DNA from 2 places in the Kribbella orskensis genome. Region 1 is predicted to be linked to the other one. Evidence: riboswitches for the same ligand, from Rfam matches in the RefSeq annotation. Region 1 holds a riboswitch; the other holds the start of a gene.
The links. Region 1 has a riboswitch for glycine ahead of EV644_RS18385 (L-serine ammonia-lyase). Riboswitches for the same ligand answer to the same signal wherever they lie in the genome.
Positions count from the first base shown of each region.

Region 1 (7,911 bases):
CCAGCGCGGTCGCCAGCACCGCACCTCCTGCGACGGTCCTTCGAAGTCTGAGATTCACAGGTCTTCCTTCTCGTTGGGGAACGACCTGATCCTCGGCAATCGCATTCCCACGCACATCGGGATTGACCCCGGACCGATCCCCCGACCGGCTTCGGGGACTTGTTAGGGTCACAGACCTGATGACTGAGACGACTCCAGCCGCGAGCCCCGCCAACCCCGCCATCGACTCCGCCGATGTGACCGCGGCCGGCACCGGATCGAAGTACGCCAGGTGGTTCCGGGTGGTGGCGATCGCCGAGGCGGTCTCGTGGACCGGGCTGCTGATCGGCATGCTGTTCAAGTACGTGCTGTCGGACAACGAGGTCGGCGTGAAGATCTTCGGGCCGATCCACGGCACCATCTTCATCGCCTACGTGATCACGGTCGCAGTCGTCCGCAAGCCGCTGCGCTGGACCTGGCTCACCACGCTGGTCGCCCTGGCCGCGAGCATCCCGCCGCTGTTCACCTGGTTCTTCGAGCTCTGGGCCCAGCGCACCGGCCGCCTGCGCTAACGACGACCGCAACGCCTGCAGGGCTTGCGAGTCCGCAGGTAGTAGGCGTAGGTCGCGACGGCCAGGCCCACACCCCAGACGAAGTAGGCCGGTACTGCCACCCAGAAGAAGCTCTGCGGCAGGTCGATGCCGTCGAACGCGACCTTGCCCTGCAGGGTTTCGGCGGTCATTTGCAGCAGGCCGACACCGAAGTACGCCGTGATGCCCGCGCCCAGGCCGGCACCCGGCAGCAGCAACATCCACCGCGGGAACACCTTGCCGAGCCGGTAGACCAGCAGTAGCGGCAGTGCGATCCCGGCGAGCAGGAAGCCGCCTTCGAAGATCAGCATCGAGAGACCGGCGGCATGGGGCGTTGTGTCGAAGCCGACGACAGCCTGGGCCGCCAAGCGGAGCAAGCAACCCCCGACCGCTATCCACGCTGCTGCCACCGCCCACCTCGGTGTGGAGGTCAGTGACTGCCTGCGGCCGCTGCACCCGAAGCAGGTCGGGTCCAGCTGGCGTTGCCGAGCCAGAGCCGTTCCCGCCAGCAATGCCGCGCCAGCGAGTGCACCGATCCGGCTGAGCATCCCCGCCAGGTCCCAGGGGATCCCCAGCCCCGGCAGCAGGCCACCGACCACGTCCAGCAGAGCCAAGGCGGACACGGCGACCCACCCCGCGGCCGCCGCCCACAGCAGCCCGATCACCAGCCGGTACCGCGGCCAGGTGGTCGCCGCGACCACCAGAGCCGCGCTGACCAGGCAGGCAGCCACCGACGGCCAGTCGGGGATCAGCAGGTCGCCACCCGGGAACTTCCACTCCGGCGCGTGCCCGGTGGCGAACCAGACTCGCACGAGGCCGTAGGCGGTTGCCCAGCCGAGGGCCAGCCGGGGGACCCAGCTCATCCACGCCGGGGGTACCCGCGCCACGTCCGGATTACGCGCGGTCGTTGTCATGGCCTCAGCCTCGCCGCGGGTGGCCGGGGCCGCATCCATCGCGAGAGGGAACCGCCTCCATCGCCGGATTGACGGGCGTGGCGACAGCGCCGTACCGTCCAGGCGACAACTGCAGGCAACTGCCGACAACTACACAGCAGCCGCATGAACCCGTGCGGGAGAGACCCGGGCTCGAACCGGGCGCCGTAGGAGCAACTCTCCCCAAGAATCTCTCAGGCACCTTCACCGCACGGGCGAGGCACCTCTGAAGGACAGCAGTCCGACAGAGCGGGGAGGCAAACCAATCGGTCAATGACGACCGGAAGGAACCTCCGCACATGGCGATCAGTGTTTTCGATCTGTTCAGCATCGGGATCGGCCCGTCGAGCTCCCACACCGTGGGGCCGATGCGAGCCGCCCGCACCTTCGCTCTCGGCCTGGCCGGCGACGGTCTGCTGGAGCGTACGACGGCCGTCGAGTCCCAGTTGTTCGGCTCGCTCGGCGCGACCGGTCACGGACACGGCAGCAACAAGGCGGTCATCCTCGGCCTCGAGGGGGAGGACCCCGAGGCGGTCGACACCCGCTCGGTCGACAGCCGGGTCGCCGCGATCCGGGAGGCCGGCAGGCTGCGGCTCGCGGGGCGGCACGAGATCGCCTTCGACGAGAACACCCAGCTCGTCATGCACCGGCGCAAGGCGCTGCCGTACCACCCGAACGGGATGACGTTCGTCGCCCGCGCGGCCGACGGTTCCTGTCTGCGCGAGCGGACGTACTACTCGGTCGGCGGCGGGTTCGTGGTCGACGAGAACGCCGCGGCCGGGGACCGGATCGTGCAGGACCGGACACCGCTCAAGTACCCGTTCCTGTCCGGCGCCGAGCTGCTCGACCGGTGCCGCGAGTCGCAGCTGCCGATCAGCGAGGTGATGCTCGCGAACGAGCTGGCCTGGCGGACCGAGCCGGACATCCGGGCCGGCCTGCTGCACATCTGGCAGGTGATGCAGGACTGCGTCGACGAAGGCTGTGAGACCGAGGGCACCCTGCCGGGTGGCCTGAAGGTGCCGCGCCGGGCACACGCGCTGCACCACAAGCTGAGCAGCGACAAGTGGTCGGTGGACCCGCTGAAGGTGATGGACTGGGTCAACCTGTTCGCGCTCGCGGTGAACGAGCAGAACGCCTCCGGCGGCCGGATCGTCACCGCGCCGACGAACGGTGCCGCGGGCATCATTCCCGCGGTGCTGCACTACTACCGCCGGTTCGTGCCCGGCGCGACCGAGGACGGCGTCGTCCAGTTCCTGCTCGCGGCCGCGGCGATCGGCGTGCTCTACCTGGAGAACGCGTCGATCTCCGGTGCCGAGGTCGGCTGCCAGGGCGAGGTCGGCTCGGCCTGCTCGATGGCCGCGGCCGGACTGTGCGAGGTGCTGGGCGGTACTCCGGAGCAGGTCGAGAACGCCGCCGAGATCGGGATGGAGCACAACCTCGGGCTGACCTGCGACCCGGTCGGCGGCCTGGTCCAGATCCCGTGCATCGAGCGCAACGCGATGGCGGCGGTGAAGGCGATCAACGCGGCCCGGATGGCGATGCACGGCGACGGCGTGCACGTGGTCACCCTGGACAAGGTGATCAAGACGATGCGCGAGACCGGCGCCGACATGAAGGTCAAGTACAAGGAGACCTCGCGCGGCGGCCTCGCCGTCAACGTCATCGAGTGCTGACGGTCAGCGGGTGGTCGCCGCCACCGCTGCCGGGTCCTCGACGTGGGCGTTGTGGCCAAGGCCGGGCAGGGTGACGACCCGATCGTGCAGCGCCGCTAGCTCGGCGTCCGTGTTCATCGGGTCGAGCTCACCACGTGCCAGCACCACGTCCGCCTGGCTGTCGGCGATCAACCTCGCCATCTCCGGGGCACCCACCCCGAACGCCCGCGGATCCAAAGCCAGTCGCCACGTCTCACCTTCGCGCACCAAGCCGTGGTCCACCGCGTCACTGGCCGGATCGACGAGTCCCTGGAGCCCCGAGACCTTGAGGTACCGCGCGGCCGCCTCGTCCCGGGTCTCGAACCAGGCCACCGGCTTCGTCGCCAGTGCCGCCGCCCGCGCGAGGTCCTCCTCGGACCACACAACCTTGACGCCGAGCGCGATCACCCGATCCACCTGGACGTCGTACCGGCCGCTGGCGAGCTCGAGGGCGAGCACCCCGCCGAGGGAGTGCCCCAGCACCGTGAGACCCCGACGTACCGGCAGGCTCTCGGCGACGGCCGCCGCCATCGACCCGAAGCTGTACTCCGGCAGTGGTGCGGCCGAGCCGTGGCCCGGCAGGTCTGGGGCGAACCACTGGTCAGATGAGGGCCAGCCGTCCCAGACCCGGACGGTGGCGCCGAGTCCGTGCAGCAGGAGTCCGCTAGTCATGGGAGCAGGCTGGCACAGGATCGTGCGGTCTGCCCGTCCACCAGCGAGCCGATGCTGACTCCCTGTGCAGGGTTGGTCGCAGTCAGGTCATCTTGCTGCCTGATATCGCGTCGTGATGGTGAAAGTAGTTCCAGGACTATTTGAAACGGCTGGTCAACCGCTACTCTCCCGGACTTGTGAAGCCGTTCTCTGAGGAAGAACAGGCAGAACGACGCAGGTTCGGGCGTAAGCGTGGGGGGCTTCGCCGGATCGCCGTTCTCGTCGCCGCCCCTGCGGGCGTCTATGCCGTCCTGGTGTCCGTCAGCCTGCTGGGTGGGCCGCGCCTCGGCGCGCCGCTGATCCCGCTGCCGGGCGGTGGTGTGGACGCGACCAGTCCGATCGCCGGCCCCCAGCCGAGTCGTCTGCCCGCCAAGAACTTCCCGTCCATCCCGCCCGAGGTCTCCAACCCAACCGTGCCGCCGGCCGTCCTGCCGACGGTCGCGCCGTCGACGACCGGACCATCGACCGGCTCGGCCGACGGCCGCTCGACCACCGGCCGGTCGGCGGATGACCCGTCGACCTCCGGCCGATGGAACGAGCGCTCCGTCGCAAACTCGTGGCCCCCCGGCTCGGCCGACCGGCCCGCGGAACCCCAGGTCCCCGGCAGTTCGACGACCAACCCCGCCGAACATCCCGACCCGTCCATCCCGCCGGCCACCAAGACCCCGCCGCCCCCGCCTCCGACGACCGACCCGCCGCTACCCCCGGACACCCCGAGCAACCCACCGGGCAACCCCGAGGAGCCCGACCAGCCGTCCCTGACCGATGCCCTACTCGGCCTGCTCGACAAGATCCTGTAGCGCTACCGATCCTGTCGCGCCTGCCGATCCTGAAGCACTACCAGGGGACGACGCCGATCAGGCTGAGGTACTGGCCGGTGGGGCCTTCGGGCGTGAGGGTTGCGAGGCGGACGATGATCTCGGCGCCTTGTTCGACGGTCTGGGGACCGGTGTGGGCGTTGAGGTCGGTGGCTGTGTAGCCGGGGTCGACCGCGTTGATGCGCAGGTGCGGGAACTGGTGCGCGTACTGTGCGGTGATCATGTTCAACGCGGACTTGGATGCGGCGTACGCCGGCGCCGAGATCCAGCCCGGCACGGCTGCCGTACGGGTCTGGGGATCGGTCGCGGCGGCGACCGAGCCGAGGCCGCTGCTGACGTTGACGATCACGCCGGTGCTACTTGCCTCTAGCAAGGGCAGGAAGGCGTGCAGGACCCGCACGGGTCCGAACACATTGGTGTCGAAGACTGCCTGGTAGTCGTCCCCGGTCAGCTCCGCCGCGGACATGGCCGGACCGGCGATCCCGGCGTTGTTGACGAGAACGTCGAGTCCGCCGGCTTCGTCGGCGATCAGCTTCGCCGCTGCCTCCACCGACTCTTCGTTCGTGACATCGAGCTGGACCGCTCGGCCGCCCAGCTCGTCAGCCGCCTGGCGGCCGCGTTCGAGGTCGCGGGCGCCGAGGTAGACGGTGTGGCCGGCGGCGATCAGTTGTCGGGCGGCCTCGTAGCCGAGGCCCTTGTTGGCTCCGGTGATCAGTGTTGTGGTCATGTCCTCAGGCTGCTTGCTGCTCGCGGAGGCAGACAGAGCACCGCATGTCCTGGGGACTGGCAGTACCAGGCTCGTTTGGGTAGCGGCGGACATACTGGCGAGGTGGGAGAACTTGGAAGGACGCTGCACGCCTGGCGAGATCGTGTGACGCCGGTCGAGGCCGGCCTGCCCAAGGGGGACAGGCGGCGAGCCCCCGGACTCCGGCGCGAGGAGCTGGCGCAACTGGCCGGTCTCTCCGTCGACTACGTGATCCGGCTCGAACAAGGCAGGTCGTCCGCGCCCTCGGTCCAGGTGCTCACCGCACTGGCCCGGGCGCTCCGGCTGAATGATGCCGAGCGCAACCATCTGTTCGTGCTCGCGGGTCAGGTCGAGCCGACGCCCGGCCGCGTCTCGGCGTACATCCCGCCTGGTGTGCAGCGGCTGGTCGACCAGCTGGAAGGTGCGCCGCTCAGCGTGTGCGACGCGGCGTGGACGATGATCAGCTGGAATCCCCTCTGGACAGCGCTCATCGGTGATCCGTCGGGACTGCGGGGCCGGCACCGCAACATCATCTGGCGGCACTTCTCCGCGGCTTCGCAGGACGGCGAGGTCGGCGGGTTCGGCCGGGTCGTCCAGACGCCCGAGCAGGCGGAGCACTTCATGGACGCGATGGTGACCGACCTGCGCGCCGCGGCCGCGCGCTATCCGAAGGACCCGGACCTGCGAGCCCTGATCGACGAGCTCCGGGCCGGCAGTGAGCTGTTCGCGCGGCTGTGGGAAGAACCAGTCATCGCCTTCCATGGATCCGAGCGCAAGACGGTGAACCACCCGGAGCTGGGCGCGATCACCCTCGACTGCGATGTCCTCACCGTCCCGGGCAGCGACCTGCGCATCGTCGTCTACACCGCGGCGCCCGGCTCCGACGCGGCCGAGAAACTCCGCCTGCTGTCGGTCGTCGGCCTGCAATCGATGACGTAATTCAGGCGCTCACGAGTATCGAGTCCGGGCAATTCCGTAAATGTGGCGAGGGCAGTGGCTGACGGCAACAACAGCGGCTGTTATGACGCACGGCGCCGGCTGATCGCCTGGTGGTGATGGTGTTCCTCGCGTGGGCGCAGGACGGCCCGCGCTGAACCGGCGGATATCGCGTTGGTTAATTAGTGTCTTCTCCTCCCGGTGGAAATGGCGTAATCTGCCGAACCTGGGGCTGCAGGGGGGAAATCATGAACACATTCTTTGGTCAGTCGGCCGTTGCCGGTCCGGCCGGGCGGCGCAGTCGCGTTCGCCGCCGGGCGGCGATGCTGGTGATCGCACCGACGTCCGCGTACCTGTTGCTGCTGACGAGCAGTCTGCTGGGCGGGCCGACCTTCAACAGTCCGCTGCTGCCTTACGCGGCCGGGCAGGCGCCCACCGAACCTCAGGCGGGGCTACTGCCTGTCGGTCCGGGCGGCGATACCTCGGTGCGGCTGGAGGGTATGCCGCCGACGCCAGGTGGCGCTGACGAGTCGACACCCGTCGGCCCGGGCGACCCGGCGCTGGATGTCAAACTGCCTGACGTCGTTGTGCCTGCCGGTACGGCGAACCGGGGCGCGCCGACGGTCGGACAGCAACAAACAGGTTCGACTGGGACCGCGTCGGCCGGGAAGACCCAACCCAAGGCTGGAACGCAGACCTCGCCGACCAACCAGACGACCACCTCGAAGTCTGGCACCACCACGGCGTCGAAGCCCGCCACCAAACCGACCGCGCCGGCTACCTCGCAGCCGACCCAGCCGGCCGAACCACCGGCCGAGCCGCCGCCGCCGGCTGAAGAGCCGACTGACCCGCCGGAGGCGTCGGGGCCGCTGGAGCCTGTGGTCGAGATCCTGACACCCGTGGTCGATCCAGTGGTCGACCTGCTCGAAGGCGTCGGCGGACTGCTCGGCCCGTAACCGCGGTTCCCGACTCGGCGGTCAACGTTTCGGACCGGTCAACCCTTCGGTCAGAGTTCAGAGGCGCGGAGCGGGCCGGACGAAGGGGAACGCGAGGGTGGCGCGGATGTTCTGGCCGGTGAGCATCATCATCACCCGGTCGACGCCGATGCCGAGCCCACCGGTCGGTGGCATCGCGTACTCGAGCGCACTGAGGAAGTCCTCGTCCAGCGACATCGCCTCGGGGTCACCCGCGGCCGCCTTCAGCGACTGCTCTGTCAACCGTCGCCGCTGCTCCACCGGATCCACCAGTTCGGAGTACGCCGTACCGATCTCTGCGCCGAAGGCGACCAGGTCCCACCGCTCGGCCAGTCGAGGGTTGTTGCGATGGGTCCGGGTCAGCGGCGACGTCTCGACCGGGAAGTCGGTGTAGAACGTCGGCAGGGTGGTCGTCGGCTCGACCAGTTCGTCGTACAGCTCGAGCACCAGTTCCCCTGCGGACAGGTCGAATCCGGCGTGTACGCCGTGCTCCGCACAGATCTCCCGCAACCGCTCGGCCGAGGTCCCGGAGTCC
Region 1 is NZ_SLWM01000006.1:102,068-109,978, forward strand. Features, by position in the region: gene EV644_RS18370 (alpha/beta hydrolase) at 1-19, opposite strand, end outside; gene EV644_RS18375 (DUF3817 domain-containing protein) at 180-551, shown strand; gene EV644_RS18380 (hypothetical protein) at 548-1,483, opposite strand; glycine riboswitch at 1,629-1,721, shown strand; gene EV644_RS18385 (L-serine ammonia-lyase) at 1,801-3,174, shown strand; gene EV644_RS18390 (alpha/beta fold hydrolase) at 3,178-3,864, opposite strand; gene EV644_RS18395 (hypothetical protein) at 4,041-4,703, shown strand; gene EV644_RS18400 (SDR family oxidoreductase) at 4,741-5,448, opposite strand; gene EV644_RS18405 (helix-turn-helix transcriptional regulator) at 5,551-6,405, shown strand; gene EV644_RS44610 (hypothetical protein) at 6,651-7,358, shown strand; gene lysX (bifunctional lysylphosphatidylglycerol synthetase/lysine--tRNA ligase LysX) at 7,416-7,911, opposite strand, start outside.

Region 2 (7,911 bases), on a different contig from region 1:
GCCTCGATGTTTTTCCATCGTGGCCTTTGCTCCAGTGCGGCGAGGTGCCGTGCCGAGTGCCGCGCAGCACGTGCGGGGGTCGCAGATGTGTCCTGAGGACGCAGGGTCACTCAAAGGCCTCCGGGGAAGGGCAGGAGCAGATCAGGTTGCGGTCGCCGTACGCGCCGTCGATGCGGCGGACCGGCGGCCAGTACTTCGTGGTCCGGTCGACGGACTGCGGGAACGCCGCCTCCTCGCGGGTGTAGGCGTGCTCCCACTTGTCGTTGATCACCGAGGACGCCGTGTGCGGCGCGTTCACCAGCGGGTTGTCGCCGGCCGGCCACTCCCCCGCCGCGACCCGGTCGATCTCGTGCTTGATCGCGATCATCGCGTCGCAGAAACGGTCCAGTTCCCCTAGATCTTCTGATTCCGTCGGCTCGACCATCAGCGTGCCCGGCACCGGGAACGACATCGTCGGCGCGTGGAAGCCGTAGTCGATCAGCCGCTTCGCGACGTCGTCGACGGTGACACCGGTCTCCTTCGTCATCGGCCGCAGGTCGAGGATGCACTCGTGCGCGACCAGCCCGTTCTCGCCCGTGTAGAGCACCGGGAACGTGTTCTCGAGCCGCTTCGCCACGTAGTTGGCGGTCAGTACGGCGGCCTTGGTGGCCGAGGTCAGCCCCTCGGCTCCCATCATCCGGATGTACGCCCAGGAGATGGCCAGGACGCCGGCCGAGCCGAACGGTGCGGCGGAGATCGGACCGACACCCGAGTCCGGACCGGCCTGGTCCAGCAGCGGGTGGTTCGGCAGGTACGGCGCGAGGTGCTCCGCGACCGCGACCGGACCGACGCCCGGGCCACCGCCACCGTGCGGGATGCAGAACGTCTTGTGCAGGTTCAGGTGGCTCACGTCGCCGCCGAACTCGCCCGGCTTCGCGAGGCCGAGCAGCGCGTTCAGGTTCGCGCCGTCGACGTACACCTGGCCGCCGTTGTCGTGGACGATCCGGCAGACCTCGGTCACGCTCTCCTCGTACACGCCGTGTGTGGACGGGTAGGTGATCATGATCGCCGCGAGCTTCTCGGCGTGCTCCGCGGCCTTCGCCCGCAGATCCTCCAGGTCGATCGTGCCGTCGTCGTTGCCCTTGACGACGACCACCTTCATGCCGGCCATCACCGCCGAGGCGGCATTGGTGCCGTGCGCGCTCGCGGGGATCAGGCAGACATTGCGGTCCTCGTTGCCCTGGGCCCGGTGGTAGCCGCGGATCGCGAGCAGGCCGGCGAGCTCGCCCTGCGAACCAGCGTTCGGCTGGATCGACACCTTCGCGTAGCCGGTCACCTCGGCCAGCCAGCGTTCCAGCTGACCGATCAGCTTCACGTACCCGGCGGCGTCCTCGATCGGCGCGAACGGGTGCAGGTCGGAGAACTCGGGCCAGGTGACCGCTGCCATCTCGGTGGTCGCGTTCAGCTTCATCGTGCAGGAGCCGAGCGGGATCATGCCGCGGTCCAGCGCGTAGTCGTAGTCGGACAGCTTGCGCAGGTACCGCAGCATCGCCGTCTCGGACCGGTGCGTGTTGAACACCGGGTGGGTCAGGTACTCCGTGGTCCGGGCCACCTCGGCGGCCAGACCGGCGCCGCTCAGCGATGCGTCGTACCGGACGCCGAAGGCGCGGCAGACCCGGCCGAGGGCGGTGGGGTCGGTCTTCTCGTCGCAGGAGATGCCGACGTGGTCCGCGTCCACCTGACGCAGCCAGATGCCGGTCTGCCGAGCCGCGTCGACGACGTCCGCCGCGCGGCCGGGAACCCGGGCCAGCACCGTGTCGAAGAACTGGTCGTGGACGACCTCGACCCCACCTGCGCGCAGCGACGCGGCGAGGCTGTCGGCGTGCTTGTGCACACGCTGCGCGATCGCCTCCAGCCCGTCCGGGCCGTGGTAGACCGCGTACATCGAGGCGACCACGGCGAGCAGGACCTGCGCGGTACAGATGTTCGAGGTCGCCTTCTCGCGACGGATGTGCTGCTCGCGCGTCTGCAGTGCCAACCGGTACGCCGGGTGGCCGTCTGCGTCGACCGAGACGCCGACCAGGCGGCCCGGCAGCGAGCGCTCGAGGCCCGCGCGGACCGACATGAAGCCGGCGTGCGGACCGCCGTAGAACAGCGGCACGCCGAAGCGCTGGGACGAGCCGATCACGATGTCCGCCCCGGCCTCCCCCGGTGCCTCCAGCAGCGTCAGCGCGAGGAGGTCGGACGCGACGGCGACCAGCGTCTCGCGCTCGTGCGCGGCGGCGACCAGCGGCTTCAGATCCCGTACGACGCCGCCGGAGCCCGGGTACTGCACCAGGAAGCCGAAGAAGTCGCCCTCGGGCAGGCCGTCGGTGGTGTCGGCGACCACGACCTCGATGCCGAGCGCCTCCGCCCGGGTCTGAACGACCGCGATCGTCTGCGCGAAGCAGTCGGCGTCGACCAGGAAGCGGTTGCTCTTGCTCTTGCGGTTGGACCGGTGCGCCAGCGTCATCGCCTCGGCGGCGGCGGTGCCCTCGTCCAGCAGCGACGCGTTCGCGGTCGGCAGGCCGGTCAGGTCGGACACCACGGTCTGGAAGTTCAGCAGCGCCTCGAGCCGGCCCTGCGAGATCTCCGGCTGGTACGGCGTGTAGGCCGTGTACCAGGCGGGGTTCTCCACCAGCCGGCGGACGATCACCGACGGGGTGAAGGTGCCGTAGTACCCCTGGCCGATCATCGAGGTGGCCACGTTGTTGCGCGCGGCGAGCTGCCTCAGCTCGGTCAGCGCGTCCACCTCGGAGGCGGGTTCCGGCAGCCGGAGCGCCTCGGTGGAGCGGATCGACGCGGGCACCGCGGCATCCACCAGCGCGTCGACATCGGCGTACCCGAGGGTCTGGACCATCCGCGCGATCTCGTCCTGGCGCGGACCGATGTGCCGGTCGGAGAACGCGGCCGAGATCTTCGGGGATTCATGCACAGTCATCTGAGAGGCTCCGTTGCTGACTATTGCCGGTGGCCTCCCCCTCTGTCACGCATGCACGCTCCAGAGTCGCCTGAGGCACCCGGTCCATGGGCCTGAGAGGTTCCGGGGAGGAATTGCCCCTTCGGCGCCCAGCCGCCGTGCCGGTGAAGGACGCGAGCTGCTGGGACTCTCCCGAGTGCTGTGTACGGCGTGTCCGAGGTTACCAGGAACCTTCGAAGAGTTCGGGCAGCAGTCGCCCGGCAGCCGGCCGCGCGGTGTCTGCCTGCTGCTCGGTGGCGTACGTCATCGGCCAGCGGACCCGCGTGCCGACGTCCGCCCAGCCACCAACCGTGGCCAGGAACTTGTCCAGCGTCGGGCTGGACAGACCTGCGCTCTGCAGCGGCGCGATGTGCTCCGCGAAGAATTCCCCGATCCGCCGCTCCACGTCGAGCGCAGCCCCTGGATCCTTCAAGATCTGCTCGTACCAACGGACAGCACCAGCAGGCGACAGAGCAGCGACATTCGAGTAACTGCCGTGCGCTCCCAGCCTGGTCATGCTCGCCAGGAAGTGCCCGGGCACGAAGAGCGACACCCCTGACTCCAGCGCGCGATCGAACCACTCCTCGTCCCCACCCGCCGACTTCAGCCCGACCAGTGTCGGTACTGCGCGCGCCAGGTCGACGAGCAGCTCAGGCCCGACTTGCGTCTTCGCGTGCGGTGGGTTGTAGAGGACAAGCGAGACTCCCTCGGCTGCGGCGGCCGCGCCGGTCAGGAAAGCCGTGGTCTCCTGGTCGTTGAGAGGCAACCAGTCCGGCAGGATGACCTGGATCCCGGACGGGCTGAGCGCAGCGGCCCGGCGTACGCGATCCAAGGACAGCTGGGCGGATGGGTGGCTGGCGCCCAACTGGAAAGGCAGCTTCGCGGCCTCGCAGGCGGCGGCCAGAGCACATTGATCTCGTCGAACTCGGGCTCGGTGAGGGTCTGGAACTCGCCTGCCGTGCCGTGGGCGTAGACACCGTCCAGGCCCGCAGTCAGCAGGGTCTCGAGCTGCTGCTCCAAGCGGTCGAAACGATGCTGTCGTCGGCGTTGAGCGGCAGCAACAAAGACGCCCACACACCGCGGAGATCTACCGAGGTGAGTGGGCGCACTGAGTCTGGCCGGGTCAGCCGGTCATGCGGGCGCGACGGCGGGCGGCGAGCTCGTCGCCCGCGTGGCCCTCGGAGCCGTCGGCGTGCGCGTCGAGCCGCTCGGTCGGCAGCTCGGACAGCGAACCCTCGACCTCGCGCCAGACACCGCCGAGGGCGATGCCGAAGACACCCTGGCCGCCGGCCAGCAGATCGATCACCTCGTCGGGCGAGGTGCACATGTAGACCGAGGCCCCGTCGCTCATCAGCGTGATCTGGGTCAGGTCATCGATTCCACGCTTGCTCAGGTGGGCGATCGCGCTGCGGATCTGCTGCAGCGAGATGCCGGCGTCGAGCAGCCGCTTGATCACTTTCAGCAACAGCACGTCGCGGAAGCCGTACAGCCGCTGGGTGCCGGAGCCGGTGGCCGGGCGCACGGACGGCGAGACCAGTCCGGTGCGAGCCCAGTAGTCGAGCTGACGGTAGGTGATGCCGGCCGCGGCACACGCGGTCGGGCCGCGGAAACCGACGTCGTCGGGCATCGGCGACAGGTCGTCGTCGAAGAGCAGACCCTGCACGCCGGCGGTGGCTGCCGCCTCGGCGTGTGCTTCGGACGTCGACTGCGCCGTCAGATCAGTGTCGCCGGTGCGTGTCACGCCTGAGCCTCCCTGGGTACCGACTGGAACGGATCACATCCGTGGAGTTACAAGACCCCACAACTCCTTCAAGGTAAGCCGCCGACCAGACCCGGTCAACGACAACCGCCCCGAGCCGGACGCGTGTCGCGCCCCCAACTCGAATCGTTACCTGTCCGCCCTTGTACCAGCAACGTTCAACCTCAGCCTATCCCGCACGCATCCTCACCACCTGCCCCTGCGGTCGGCGGGGTGTCGAGTGGCGGGCTGTTCGGCGACTGGCGCCTTACGAGCCGCCAGTCGTCAAGTAACCCGCCAGCGGTACCTGCCGCACCGTCGCTCGGTACAGCCCGGCCCTCAGCAGACCGGCCGGGATGGTTGGAGTGGCTGCGGCGTCAGCCAGGTCCGGCCGCGAGCTTGCGCGCGTGCCAGGCGGGGCAGGTGGCGCGGCCGACAGCGGACGGACACCACTCAGGTACTGATTCTTGGTGCTCAGCTCTTGTCGAAGTCCTCGGGGGTGACGTGGTCGAGGAATTCGCGGAAGCGTTCTACTTCTTCCTCTTCGACTACCTCGTCGTCGTCGTCGGTCTCGGAGTCCGGGACCGGGATGCCGGCCTCGGCCAGGATCTCCTCGGTGCAGAAGACCGGGGTACCGGTGCGTAGCGCGAGGGCGATCGAGTCCGACGGGCGGGCGGAGATCTCGGTCTTGTCGTCGAAGACCAGGATCGCCTCGAAGACGCCGTCGGTCAGGTTCACGATCCGGACCTGGCTGAGGGTGTGGCCGAGCACCCGGATCGTCTCGGCGAACAGATCGTGGGTCAGTGGGCGGGGTGGTTCCATGCCCTGCTGGGCGAAGGCGATCGCACTCGCCTCGGCCGCGCCGATCCAGATCGGCAGGTACCGCTCGCCGCCGACCTCCCGGAGCAGCACGATCGGCTGACTCGAGGGCATCTCAACCCGGACTCCGACCACGTCGACTTCGCGCACACCTTCAGCCTACTCTGCGGGCCAGCCCCGGGCTGGCCCCCCGGCCAAGTCCCCGCCACCACCGGTCGAAGGCACCCGCCCCCGCACCCCGGCGCACGCGCGGACACGCCCCTGAGTACGGGCGCGGCGCACCCCGGAGTACTGAGTTCGAACGCGGCCACGGACTACGGATCAGCGGGTGAGGCGGGAGCGGACCAGGGCGGCGTGCAGACGGACGGCCAGCGCTGCCAGCTCCAAGGTCTTGTCGTCGCGGCGCGGCTGGACCACCTGCTCGATCAGGCCCACCTCCCGATCCGCGGCGGCCCGGAACGGCCGCAGGTGCCGCGGTTCCACCCCGTACTGCGCGAACTCGGCGGCGGCCTTCGCGATCAGGATCGCGTCGCCGTCGTAGTGGTTGCCCCGGGCCACCACCAGGTTGTGGCTCTCCAGCTGCTCGAGCAGTTCGGCGCTGATGTCCGCCGCCGCGCGCAACTCCTCGCGGGTGAGCTTCAGCTCGGTGCCATAGGTGGAGAAGTCCTCGGCGTCCGGCAGCCCGGCCGGCTGCGGCAGGTGCTCGGGCGCAGCGGGCCGTCCGCCCGGAGCGGGGGGACGGAGGCCGCGGTCCATCGCGCCCAGGTGTTCCTTGATCACCTTCAACGGAAGGTACTGGTCGCGCTGGGAGGTCAGGACATAGCGCAGCCGCTCGAGGTCGGCGGCGCTGAACTTGCGGTAGCCGGACGCGGTCCGCGCCGGCGTCACCAGCCCCTCCGCCTCCAGGAAGCGGATCTTGGAGATGGTGACGTCGGCGAACTCGGTCTGCAGCAGCTGCAACACCTCACCGATGCTCCACCCACCGACCGATGAGCCCACGACCGATGAGCCACCGACCGGTGAGCCCTCGATCGGTGAGTCGCCGAGCGTTGCGTCAGGCTTGGCCACTGGCGTAGTAGACCAGACGGTACTTGCCGATCTGGACCTCGTCGCCGTTCGACAGCTGGAGCTCGTCGATCCGGTCCCGGTTCACGTAGGTGCCGTTCAGGCTGCCGACGTCGCGGACCTTGACGCCCATCCCGTCGCGGCGGAACTCCGCGTGCCGGCGCGACACCGTCACGTCGTCCAGGAAGATGTCGCTGTCGGGGTGGCGGCCCGCGGTGACGACGTCGACGTCCAGCAGGAACCGGCTGCCCGCGTTCGGGCCGCGCTGGACGATCAGCAGCGCGGAGCCGGCCGGCAGTGCGCCGACGGCGGCCTCGTCCTCGTCGGACAGTTGCTCACCGGAGTCGAAGCGCTCGGTCTCGGGCTCGATGCTGATCGGGGTGAGCATCGCGGTGTCGGTCACGCCGGGTGCGGTCACCGGACGGTCCGCGCCAGGGAGCATCGTTCCGCACTGCGAGCAGAACTTGCTGCCCTCGGAGTTCTCGTGCCCGCACTGGTTGCAGAACGGCATGCTGTGATCCTCCCGATCGCCGGCGGCCCGGCGACGTTCTCAGTTGACCCGTGATGACAGTGTGACTGGCCCGGACAAAGGCCCGGACCTCAACCCTCTACCAGCGGTTGAGGTCCGACAAAACCTATCAGTCCTGGCCTGTCAGTTCTGCTCCAGCTGGCCCTGGTAGGTGTCGGCATCCATCAGCGCCGCCACCTCCTCGTCGTCCTCGACCTGGATGTCGAGCAGCCAGCCCTCGCCGTACGGGTCGGTGTTGACCAGATCCGGCTGGTCGGCCAGGGCCTCGTTGACGGCGGTGACGGTGCCGTTGATGGGGGCGAACAGGTCGCTCACGCTCTTCGTGGATTCCAGCTCGCCACAGGAGTCACCGGCCCGCACCGCGGTCCCGACCTCGGACAGCTGCACGTACACGATGTCGCCGAGCGCGTCCTGCGCGAAGTCGGTGATGCCGACCCGCACCGGGCCCTCGCCTGCCTTCACCCATTCGTGCTCGGCCGTGTACTTCAGGTCTTCGGGGTACACCTCGGTCCTCTTTCGCTCAAGGGATACTGCTGGCTACTTCGTCGGGCTGGGCGCCGGGCGAGCGTAACGATGCTCGTCGGGCGCGTGCAAGGCGGTGATCTGCACCAGTGGCAGCTCGACCACCTCGGCCGTTCCGCCGATCTGCGGGCCGGTCACCTCACTGACCAGACCGCCGGGGAAGTTGGCCGCCTCGGCCAGGTTGTGGGACTCCCCGATCGCCTCGATCACGTACGGCGAGCCGACCTTCTCGCCGTCCACCTTCACCCCGGGGGGATCGTC
Region 2 is NZ_SLWM01000002.1:22,138-30,048, forward strand. Features, by position in the region: gene gcvP (aminomethyl-transferring glycine dehydrogenase) at 107-2,959, opposite strand; glycine riboswitch at 3,030-3,143, opposite strand; gene EV644_RS05235 (dihydrodipicolinate synthase family protein) at 3,159-3,842, opposite strand; gene EV644_RS05240 (MerR family transcriptional regulator) at 4,101-4,718, opposite strand; gene EV644_RS05245 (bifunctional nuclease family protein) at 5,190-5,684, opposite strand; gene ftsR (transcriptional regulator FtsR) at 5,856-6,602, opposite strand; gene EV644_RS05255 (zinc-ribbon and FHA domain-containing protein) at 6,589-7,110, opposite strand; gene gcvH (glycine cleavage system protein GcvH) at 7,252-7,632, opposite strand; gene EV644_RS46050 (DUF881 domain-containing protein) at 7,666-7,911, opposite strand, start outside.
Region 2: linked by a shared signal. The riboswitch ahead of gcvP (aminomethyl-transferring glycine dehydrogenase) and the one ahead of EV644_RS18385 (L-serine ammonia-lyase) in region 1 are both predicted to bind glycine.